3 regions of the Streptomyces sp. NPDC052107 genome follow, and region 3 is predicted to be linked to each of the others. Evidence: riboswitches for the same ligand, from Rfam matches in the RefSeq annotation. Region 3 holds a riboswitch; each other region holds the start of a gene.

Region 1 (3,264 bases), on a different contig from region 3:
CGGAGAAGTCGAGCGAGGCCTTCAGGCGCTCGGGGCTGATGTTGGAGGCGGCGATGTGACGGACCTTGCCCGCCTTCACCAGCTCGTCCAGCGCGCCGATGATCTCCTCGACCGGGACCTCGGGCTTGTCGAAGTGGGTGTAGTAGAGGTCGATGTAGTCGGTGTCCAGACGGCGCAGGGAGGCGTCCGCGGCGGCCTTGATGTTGGCGGCGGACAGTCCCTGGAACTCGGGGTGCTGGCTGACCTTGGTGGCGATGACGACACGGTCACGGTTGCCGCGGGACTTGACCCACTTGCCGATGACCGTCTCGGACTCGCCGCCCTTGTGGCCCTCGATCCAGGCCGAGTAGGAGTCCGCGGTGTCGATGAAGTTGCCACCGGCGGCCGTATAGGCGTCCAGGACGGCGAAGGAGGTCTCCTCGTCGGCGGTCCAGCCGAAGACGTTGCCGCCGAGGCAGAGCGGGAAGACCTCGAGGTCGGAGGAACCGAGTGTGCGCAGAGAAGTCATGCTCTACATCAACACCGGCGGCGGATGATCGCATTCCGCCGCCGGTGCGAAGTCCCTCGTACGGACGGCTGTCAGGGGTTGAGGCCCTTGTCGCGCAGCCACGGCGCCGGGTCGACGGCGGTGGCCTGGCCGTTCGGGTGGACCTCCAGGTGGAGGTGGGGGCCGGTGACGTTGCCGGTGGCGCCGACGCGGCCGATGACCTGGCCGGTGGAGACCTTCTGGCCGACGGAGACGTTGATCGATGACTGGTGGCAGAACCACAGCTCGGTGCCGTCGTCCAGGGTGATGACGGTGCGGTAGCCGTAGGCGCCCGCCCAGCCGGCCTGGGTCACCGTGCCGCTGTGGACGGCCTTGATGAGAGTGCCGGTGGGGGCGGCGAAGTCGAGGCCGGTGTGGTAGCCGGAGGACCACATCGCGCCGGGCTGCCCGAAGGTGCCGGTGATCGTGTACGAGACGACGGGCAGCTGGTACTGCTTGGCCAGTTCGGCCAGCCGCTTGGCCTCGGCGGCCTTCTCGGCGTCGGCCTCCGCCTTTTCCTTGGCGGCGGCGGCCTTGGCGGCGGCCTCCTTCTCCGCCTTGGCGGCCGCGGCGGCGGCCTGCTGGTCGGCCGCGGCGATCGCGGCGGCGGTGGCCTTGTTGTCGGCCTGGCCCTTCTGCTGCTCGGCCTGGGCCATGATCCGGTTGCGCAGGGCCTCGCCGGCGTTGCCGCTGTCGGCGCTGTCGGTGGTCACGCCCACGTGGCTGAGTCCGGTGGTGGTGGCCTGCGGCGTGTCGGAGGAGCCGCCGTCGAAGATGTGCTCGACGGAGTCCAGGTCCGGCATGGATATGGAGACCGGCGGCTTGCCGGTGTTGGCGCTGGCCATGCCGCCCGCGCCGACCGCGGCCATCACGCCGACGCCGAGGACGGTGGAGCTGCGTGCGAAGCCGCCGCGCTGCTTGGCGACGCGGTGCCGGCCACGGACCGGGGCGACGGAGTCCTCGGTGGGGTCCCACTCCTCCCAGGGCCCCTCCTCGGCGCGGTAGGCGCCGTAGCCGAAGGTCTCCGGCTGGGCTTGCGCGGGCACGAACGGGGCTTCTGGGGCGGGCCGGTTGGACGCCACTCGGGCGCACTCCTTTCCTTCCTCCGCCTACCGGGTTAGCTGACGGGTTCGGAGCAGGAAGGTCTCCTACGCGCGTATACCGGCTGGCATCCGCGCGATTCACCCCAATGTGGTGGTTCCCCGGTTCCCTTGCGGGATTCGGCGCGTGCACACGGAGCCGCCTCTTGTGACGGCTGGGACAACCGCGCTGCGTTATCGAACGTTAATAGACCTGGCAGCCACTTTCCAAGCCGTTCGGCTTGATCATTAACGCTTTCGACGGCGGACTTACCGGTCAGGAGCACTGCAAACCGGGCGAGTTGGCCATCGCTCAGGAGCGTCCGCGTTTTTGATGGTGACTCAGATGTTATGCGGAGGGCGGTCGTCCGGTCACCGTCGGTGAAGGCGATCACGGGCGTGGTGCGGCGTGGGCGACCGGTGTGCGCCGATCGGATGAGTGCGTGGTGTACAGTAGAGACACAACGACGCGGGGTGGAGCAGCTCGGTAGCTCGCTGGGCTCATAACCCAGAGGTCGCAGGTTCAAATCCTGTCCCCGCTACTGAAGGCTCAGGGCCCGGAATCTCTTGGATTCCGGGCCCTGAGCCTTTGATCGGGCGCCTCAGCCCAGCAGATGCCCGTTCGGCGCCTTGGCGGGTCCCTCCAACTCGGGCAGGACGACCACCTCGGCACCCGCCTTGACCAGAATCCCCGTACCGTCGGCCGCCGCCACGAACGTGTCCGGCTCGCGCCAAGCAGTGACCACCCGCCGTACCCCCGCCCGAAGAATGAGCTCGGCACAGGGCGCGGGCCGCGAGGCCCGCCGGGCGCAGGGCTCCAGGCTGCTGTACACCGTGGCGGCAGCCAGTCGCGGATCCGCCGGGTCGATCTTCGCGAGCGCGGCCTCCTCCGCATGCACCACGGGATCGTCACCCTCCCGGGAGTGCCCGCGGGCCAGCTCCGTACCGTCGGCGGCCACCACCACCGCGCCGACGCTGAACGCCGTCTCCGAGGGCGGACACAGCGCGGCGAGTTCACATGCGGTGCGCAGCCAGTGACGGTCGGCGGCGGTGGCGACGGGACCGCTGCCGGGCGCGGTGGGCTCGTAGCGCATGAGAACCACGTCCTCGATACGGCGGGTCTCGGTCAGGCGCAGCCGACCGGCCTGGTAGTTGCCGGGGCCGAACAGACGGGGCGCGGCCGGGTCGCCGACGAAGAGCGGCGCGAGGACCAGCTGGAGCTCGTCGGCGAGGCCCAGCTGCAGCAGCTGGGTGTGGACCGTGCCGCCGCCCTCGACCATCAGCCGTCCGACTCCGCGCACGTCGTGCAGGTGGGTCAGCAGGGCCCGCCAGTCGAGGCCGGGGCCGAGCGGGACGATGTCGGCGGCGTTGCCGACGCGGCGGGCGGCCTGCTCGGCGCCCTGGTCGGTCGTGTAGACGAGCTTGGCGCCGCCGGTGTGCCAGAAGTTTGCGTCGGGGTCGAGGTCGCCGGTGGCGGTGACGGTCACCTTCAGCGGGTACTCCGGCCGGCCCGCCCGGACCCGGGCCGCGCGGCGCTCGGCGGAGTTGACCAGCAGCCGCGGGTTGTCGGCGCGGATCGTGCCGGCGCCGATCAGGATGGCGTCGACGGAGGCCCGTACCGCGTCGACTCGGTCGAAGTCGGCCGGGCTGGACAGCAGG
Region 2 (3,264 bases), on a different contig from region 3:
GGCAGCCCGGGCGGCCCCGAGCGGCTCCAGCAGCAGGCGCATGTCCAGCAGGTCGGCGGCCTCCTGCTCGGTCGGCTCGGCCACACACGCGCCCGCGTGCCGGCGGGTCACCACGAAGCCCTCGGCCTCCAGGGTGCGCAGGGCCTCGCGGACGGGGACGCGCGAGACGCCGTAGCGGCGGGCGAGGACTTCCTCGGTCAGTCGGCCGCCGCGCTCGTAGACACCCGCGACGATGTCATCCCGGATGGCCGTGCACACCGAGTGCGCCGGAATACGCATGACCGACCTCCGCCTTAATCCCCGTGAAACGTCGACGATGGACGCGTGTTCCGTGACTCTATTCCAATGAGCCGGAATTTCCGACGGCGGACCGGAATCCATGGATATTTTTTGGTCAGCGGATCGGGTCGCGCCCGCGAAAAAACGACGAAAGCCCGGCTCGGTGAGCCGGGGCTTCGCATGCCGCGCGAGGGGGGCGTCAGACGTTCACGCCGTGCTTGCGGAGGTAGGCGACGGGGTCGACGTCCGAGCCGTAGTCGGGGGTCGTGCGGGCCTCGAAGTGCAGGTGCGGGCCGGTGGTGTTGCCGGTCGCGCCGGACAGGCCGATCTGCCGGCCCGGGGTGACCTGCTGGCCCACCGAGACGCCGATCGACGACAGGTGGCCGTACTGGGTGTACATGCCGTCGGCCATCTTGATCACGATCTGGTTGCCGTACGCGCCGCCCCAGCCGGTGGAGACGACGGTGCCGGAGCCGACCGCGTGGACGGGGGTGCCGCTCGCCGCGTGGAAGTCGATGCCGGTGTGCGAGCCGGAGGACCACAGGGAACTGCTCGCCCGGTAGCCGGTGGAGACGTAGGAGTTCGCGATCGGGGCGACGAAGGTGTTCATCAGGCGCTTGCGCTCGGCCTCCCGGGCGGCGCGGGCCCTGGCCTCGCGCTCCTGCTTCGCCTTCTCGGCGGCGGCCTCCTCGGCCGCCTTCTGCTCGGCGGCCTGCTGCTGCGCGGCGGCCTGCGCGTCGATGTGCTCGGCCACGTCGTCGCTCAGGGTGAGGACCGGCGTGAGGCCGGTCTGCTCCACGGTGTTCTCGGCGGCGAGCGCCGGGGAGGCGGCGAGGGTGCCGATGACACCGGTGGTGGTGAGGGCCGCGATGCCCGCCGCCTGAGCGGTGGTGCGCTTGACCCGGCCGGGCTTGCGGTGCTTCCCGGTGGCGCACATGAACGCCATGGAGTGGCTGGTCCTTTCCTTCCCTCTCGCCTACCGGGTTAGCTGACGGGTTCGGAGCAGGAAGGTCTCCTACGGGCCCCCTCGCGGCTCGCGCGGGCGCCCGATTCACCCCAGGGACTGCGTGGGTCCCCGGCTCCCCTGGCTCGCGCCGTACGGGGACTCGGCGATGGCTGTCCGGTGCCGCGGGTGCGGCGCACTGCCTACCGACGAACAGCCTGGGCGACGCTACGTAAGCCCGCTTTCGAACCCCAAACCGATCCGGGCTTTTGTAGCGCATCCCACAGGGCAGACAGGCAACCTCCGCCTCAAATCGGGCATCTGGGGAAGGGTCTGGAACAGCGGAGGCCCTGACGGTCCGTAGACCGTCAGGGCCCCACGCGCGTGTGCGGCCTCTCGGGCGTACCCGGCCGCTGCGACGGCTCGCCCTACTCGGCCGACACCACGGTCACTTCACCGATGCCGAGCGCCTCCACCGGCGCCTTGATCTGGGCGGCGTCACCGACGAGGACGGTCACCAGGCGGTCCACCGGGAAGGCGTTCACGACGGCCGCCGTGGCCTCCACCGTGCCCGTCGCGGCCAGCTGCTGATACAGCGTCGCCTGGAAGTCGTCGGGCAGGTACTGCTCGACCTGGTCGGCCAGCGTGCTCGCGACGGCCGCCGCGGTCTCGTACTTCAGCGGCGCCACCCCGACGAGGTTCTGCACGGCCACGTCCCGCTCGGCGTCGGTCAGGCCGTCCGCCGCGAGGGCGCGCAGCACCTTCCACAGGTCCTCAAGCGCCGGGCCGGTGTTGGGGGTGTCCACGGAACCGCTGATGGCGAGCATCGACGTGCCCGTGCCGTCCGGCGCGGACCTGAGGACCTGGCCGAAGGCGCGCACACCGTAGGTGTAGCCCTTCTCCTCGCGCAGGACGCGGTCCAGGCGGGAGGTGAGGGTGCCGCCCAGGCAGTAGGTGCCGAGCACCTGGGCGGGCCACACACGGTCGTGCCGGTCGGGGCCGACGCGGCCGATGAGCAGCTGCGTCTGCACGGCGCCGGGCCGGTCCACGATAACCACGCGCCCGGTGTCGTCGGCGGTCACCGGCGGCACGGGCCGCGGCTCGCCCGGGGTGCCGGTCCAGGCGCCCAGGGTGTCGCCGAGCAGCGCGTCCAGGTCGACGCCGGTGAGGTCGCCGACCACGACCGCCGTGGCCGTGGCGGGGCGTACGTGCCGGCCGTAGAAGGCGCGTACGGCGGCGGCGTCGATCTTCTCGACGGTCTCCTCGGTGCCCTGGCGGGGGCGTGACATGCGCGAGACCACCGGGAACAGCTCCTTGGAGAGCTCCTTGGCGGCCCGGCGGGAGGGGTTGGCCAGCTCGTGCGGGATCTCGTCCAGGCGGTTGCGGACCAGCCGCTCCACCTCGCTGTCGGCGAAGGCGGGCGCGCGCAGCGCGTCGGCGAGCAGGCCGAGGCCCTTGGCCAGGCGGGAGGCCGGGACCTCCAGGCTGAGCCGGACGCCGGGGTGGTCGGCGTGCGAGTCCAGCGTGGCGCCCGCGCGCTCCAGCTCGGCGGCGAACTCCTCGGCGGAGTGCTTGTCGGTGCCCTCGGAGAAGGCCCGCGCCATGATCGTGGCGACGCCGTCCAGGCCCGACGGCTCGGCGTCCAGGGGCGCGTCCAGCAGCACCTCGACGGCGACGACCTGCTGGCCGGGGCGGTGGCAGCGCAGCACGGTCAGGCCGTTGTCGAGCGCGGTGCGCTCGGGCGCCGGGAACGCCCACGGCCTGGCCTCGCCGGGCTGCGGCTGGGGGTGGAAGTCCATGGTGGCGAGCTGGGTCACTTGGCCGTCTCCTCGTTCTCGTTCTCGTCGGCGCCCGCCTCTACGGTGGCCTCCTGCTCCGGGTCCTCGGGGACGTCGGCGTCCGGGGCCTTCTCCGGGGACTTCGGCTCGTAGACCAGGACCGCGCGGTTGTCGGGACGCAGGCGGGCCCCGGCGACCTCCTGGACCTCCTCCGCGGTCACCTCCAGGACGCGCTTGACGGCGGTGAGGGCGAGCTGCGGGTCG
Region 3 (3,264 bases):
CGCACGCCAGCGCCAGCACCACCCGGGAGACCGCCTCGTCGCCGGTCATGTGCAGCCCCACCGACAGGATGCCGGTCGCCATCACGGCGGCCCCGGCCGCGGGGGACCGCCCCGCCCACCACGCGCGCAGATCTGAGATGCCGGGCATGGGCCCGATGCTAGGGAGCCGGGGCGTCGCTGCCCGGAAGGGCACGCGCGCGTGAAGACCGAAAACGCCGGTACGCGTGCGTGAGGCCGGAAGAGCGGGCAGCCCGCGCGTGGACACAGGAAAGCCGACACGTGCGCGTGGGCGGATGAAGGGCCGCACGCGGGCGGGGACGGAGAAGACCCCGGCACGCGCACGTGGACGAAGAAGAGGCCGCACGCGCGCGTGGGCGCGAGAAACGCCGGTACGCGCACGTGGATGGCCACGTGATTCGCCGACGCGCGCCTGGAGGCCAAGGCACCGTCACGGGCGCGTGGCAGCCCGAAACGTCGGCACGCGCGTGGCAGCCCAAGACATGGGCACGCGCCCACGCGGCCGTCCGATTCGCCGGTACGCCCGCGTGGAGCGTCGAAGGGCTGAGGCGCGCCCGTGCCCGGGGCGGGCCTCAGCCCGGGCGGACCACGCTGTGGATGATCGACTCTCCGCCGTAGTAGATGGACTCCTCGCGGACGTACGCGCCCGGCTTCGGGGCGTGGATCATCATGCCGTTGCCTATGTACATGCCGACGTGGCTGATGTCGTCGTAGAAGAAGATCAGGTCGCCCGGGCGCGCGTCGGCGAGCGAGACCGTGGTGCCCGCATTGACCTGGTCGTACGTGGTGCGCGGAAGTGAGACGCCGCCGGCCTTCCAGGCGGCCTGGGTGAGGCCCGAGCAGTCGTAGGAGTCCGGCCCGGTCGCGCCCCACACGTACGGCTTGCCGATCTGTGCGCGGGCGAAGGCGATCGCCTTCTCGGCCTTCGTGTCGTACGAGCTGGATGTGGTGGTGGACCCGGTCGAGCCGGAGCCCGTCGAACCGGATCCGGACCCGGACCCCGTGGACGAGGAGGACGAGGAGGACGAGTCGGCCTGCTGTTGAGCTGCCTGCTGCTGGGCCGCCTGCTGCTTCGCCAGCTCGGCCGCCTTGCGCGCCGCCTCCTGCTGCTTCTCCCGCTCGATGGCGGCCAGCCGGGCTTTCTCCTGGGCGTTCAGCCGCGACAGCAGCTCACGGGCCGAGGCCAGTTTCTTCTGGACGGTGGACTTGGCGGTCTGCAGGTCGTGCTGTGAGACGTTCAGCGTCTGCAGGCTCTCCGCGGCCTCCCGCCGCTTCTTCATGGTCGCGGCCTGCTCGCCGATGTAGTCGTCGACCGCGGTCTTCTCCCGCGAGGTCAGCCGGTTCATCAGCTGGGTCTGGTCGAAGTAGTCCTGCGGGTCGTTCGCCAGCAGGAAGGTGGCCGTGTCGGGAGCGGCGGCGCCGGTGCGGTACTGGGCCGCGGCGAACGAGCCCAGCTCCTCGCGGGCCTTGTTGAGGCGTTCGGTGCGCTGGGCGAGGTCGTCGCGGAGGGCGTCGACGCGGCCCCTCTGCTTACCGGTCCGCTCCTTGGCCGCGTTGTACTTCTGGGTCGCCGACTCCGCCTGGCGGTACAGATCGTCGACCTTCTTCTCGACCTCCTCCAGGCTCGGCTTGGCGTGATCGGTACTGGGGGCGGCCTCTGCGGTCTGCGAGAGCACGGCCATGGAGGTGAGGGCGGCGGTGGCGAGGGCGGGGGTGCGAAGACCCGTTCCGATGGTCCCGCCGGGGCGCGGCTTGCGGTGCGACGCCAAGGGAGGCGACTCCTTCCAATGGGCCGCCTACCGGGTTAGCTGTCGGGTTCGGGCGGTGGTTCGGAAGGGTTGCCCTACGGCGGCGTCCCGGGTGGGAGCCGGCCGATTCACCCCAAGGTCGGTGGGTCCCCGGCTCCGGGCGCCCTGCGGCGCGCCGGACTCGGCGGAGGCCGCGCGGCCCGGCGAGGTTCGCCGGTAGGGGTCGTACGGCCCGGACGCACGCTAGCCAACTCGTGTGACTCCTGTGAAGGTTGGTGCGTGATATGTCCGATACATTTTCGTGACCTGAGCCAGGTTTCGCTCCTGTGTCATCGGACGGTTCCCCTGTGTGAGCAGGATGCGGGCCGCTCGGCGGTCAAGATCAACTGTGTTCCGGACCGGCCATGTTCCGGGGACGGCGACCGGTTGTCGGTGGGGCGCCCTAGACTCGTAGAGCGATGAGCAGCCTCTTTGACGACAGCTTCCTGGCGGACCTCCAGGCCCCTCGCGGGCGTGAGGAGGAGCCCCCGCCGCCGCCCGAGGACGATCACGCTCCGGAGCCGCTTCCGGACGATCTGTTCGGCGGGAAGTTCGACGTGCCGCCGGACCGGGACGCGTACTACCGCGACGGCGCCCCGCGTCCCGCCCTCGACGCGGCGGCCCTGCTGGCGGGGCTGAACGACAACCAGCGCGCCGCGGTCGTGCACGCCGGCTCCCCATTGCTCATCGTCGCCGGCGCCGGCTCCGGCAAGACCCGTGTGCTCACCCACCGCATCGCCCACCTGCTCGCCGAGCGGCACGTGCACCCGGGCCAGATCCTCGCGATCACCTTCACCAACAAGGCCGCGGGCGAGATGAAGGAGCGCGTCGAGCAGCTCGTCGGCCCGCGCGCGAACGCGATGTGGGTGATGACCTTCCACAGCGCGTGCGTGCGCATCCTGCGCCGGGAGAGCAAGAAGCTCGGATTCACGTCGTCGTTCTCGATCTACGACGCCGCCGACAGCAAGCGCCTGATGGCCCTGGTCTGCCGCGACCTGGACCTCGACCCAAAGCGCTTCCCGCCGAAGTCGTTCAGCGCGAAGATCAGCAACCTGAAGAACGAGCTGATCGACGAGGAGGACTTCGCCGCCCAAGCCACCGACGGCTTCGAGAAGACCCTCGCCCAGGCCTACGCGCTCTATCAGTCGCGGCTGCGCGAGGCCAACGCGCTCGACTTCGACGACCTGATCATGACGACGGTCAACCTGCTGCGCGCCTTCCCGGACGTCGCCGAGCACTACCGCCGTCGCTTCCGGCACGTTCTGGTCGATGAATACCAGGACACCAACCACGCCCAGTACGCGCTCGTACGGGAACTCGTGGGCACGGGAGAGCGCTCCGCCGAGGACGGCGACACCCCGCCCGGCGAGCATGACCTCCCGCCCGCCGAACTGTGCGTCGTGGGTGACGCGGACCAGTCCATCTACGCCTTCCGGGGCGCGACGATCCGCAACATCCT

The links. A riboswitch is a leader RNA that binds a small molecule or an ion and turns the genes downstream of it on or off. The one in region 3 is predicted to bind cyclic di-AMP.
Region 1: another riboswitch for cyclic di-AMP. It lies ahead of AB0M27_RS35050 (M23 family metallopeptidase); the one in region 3 lies ahead of AB0M27_RS17405 (NlpC/P60 family protein).
Region 2: another riboswitch for cyclic di-AMP. It lies ahead of AB0M27_RS24300 (M23 family metallopeptidase); the one in region 3 lies ahead of AB0M27_RS17405 (NlpC/P60 family protein).

The regions. Positions count from the first base shown of each region.
Region 1 is NZ_JBFAWG010000056.1:21,202-24,465, forward strand. Features, by position in the region: gene AB0M27_RS35045 (aldo/keto reductase) at 1-508, opposite strand, end outside; gene AB0M27_RS35050 (M23 family metallopeptidase) at 580-1,608, opposite strand; cyclic di-AMP (ydaO/yuaA leader) riboswitch at 1,616-1,762, opposite strand; tRNA gene AB0M27_RS35055 (tRNA-Met) at 2,074-2,147, shown strand; gene AB0M27_RS35060 (dihydrofolate reductase family protein) at 2,208-3,264, opposite strand, start outside.
Region 2 is NZ_JBFAWG010000023.1:23,477-26,740, forward strand. Features, by position in the region: gene AB0M27_RS24295 (GntR family transcriptional regulator) at 1-279, opposite strand, end outside; gene AB0M27_RS24300 (M23 family metallopeptidase) at 479-1,225, opposite strand; cyclic di-AMP (ydaO/yuaA leader) riboswitch at 1,238-1,401, opposite strand; gene AB0M27_RS24305 (pitrilysin family protein) at 1,651-3,039, opposite strand; gene AB0M27_RS24310 (pitrilysin family protein) at 3,036-3,264, opposite strand, start outside.
Region 3 is NZ_JBFAWG010000013.1:123,194-126,457, reverse strand. Features, by position in the region: gene AB0M27_RS17410 (tellurite resistance/C4-dicarboxylate transporter family protein) at 1-148, opposite strand, end outside; gene AB0M27_RS17405 (NlpC/P60 family protein) at 591-1,787, opposite strand; cyclic di-AMP (ydaO/yuaA leader) riboswitch at 1,795-1,963, opposite strand; gene pcrA (DNA helicase PcrA) at 2,225-3,264, shown strand, end outside.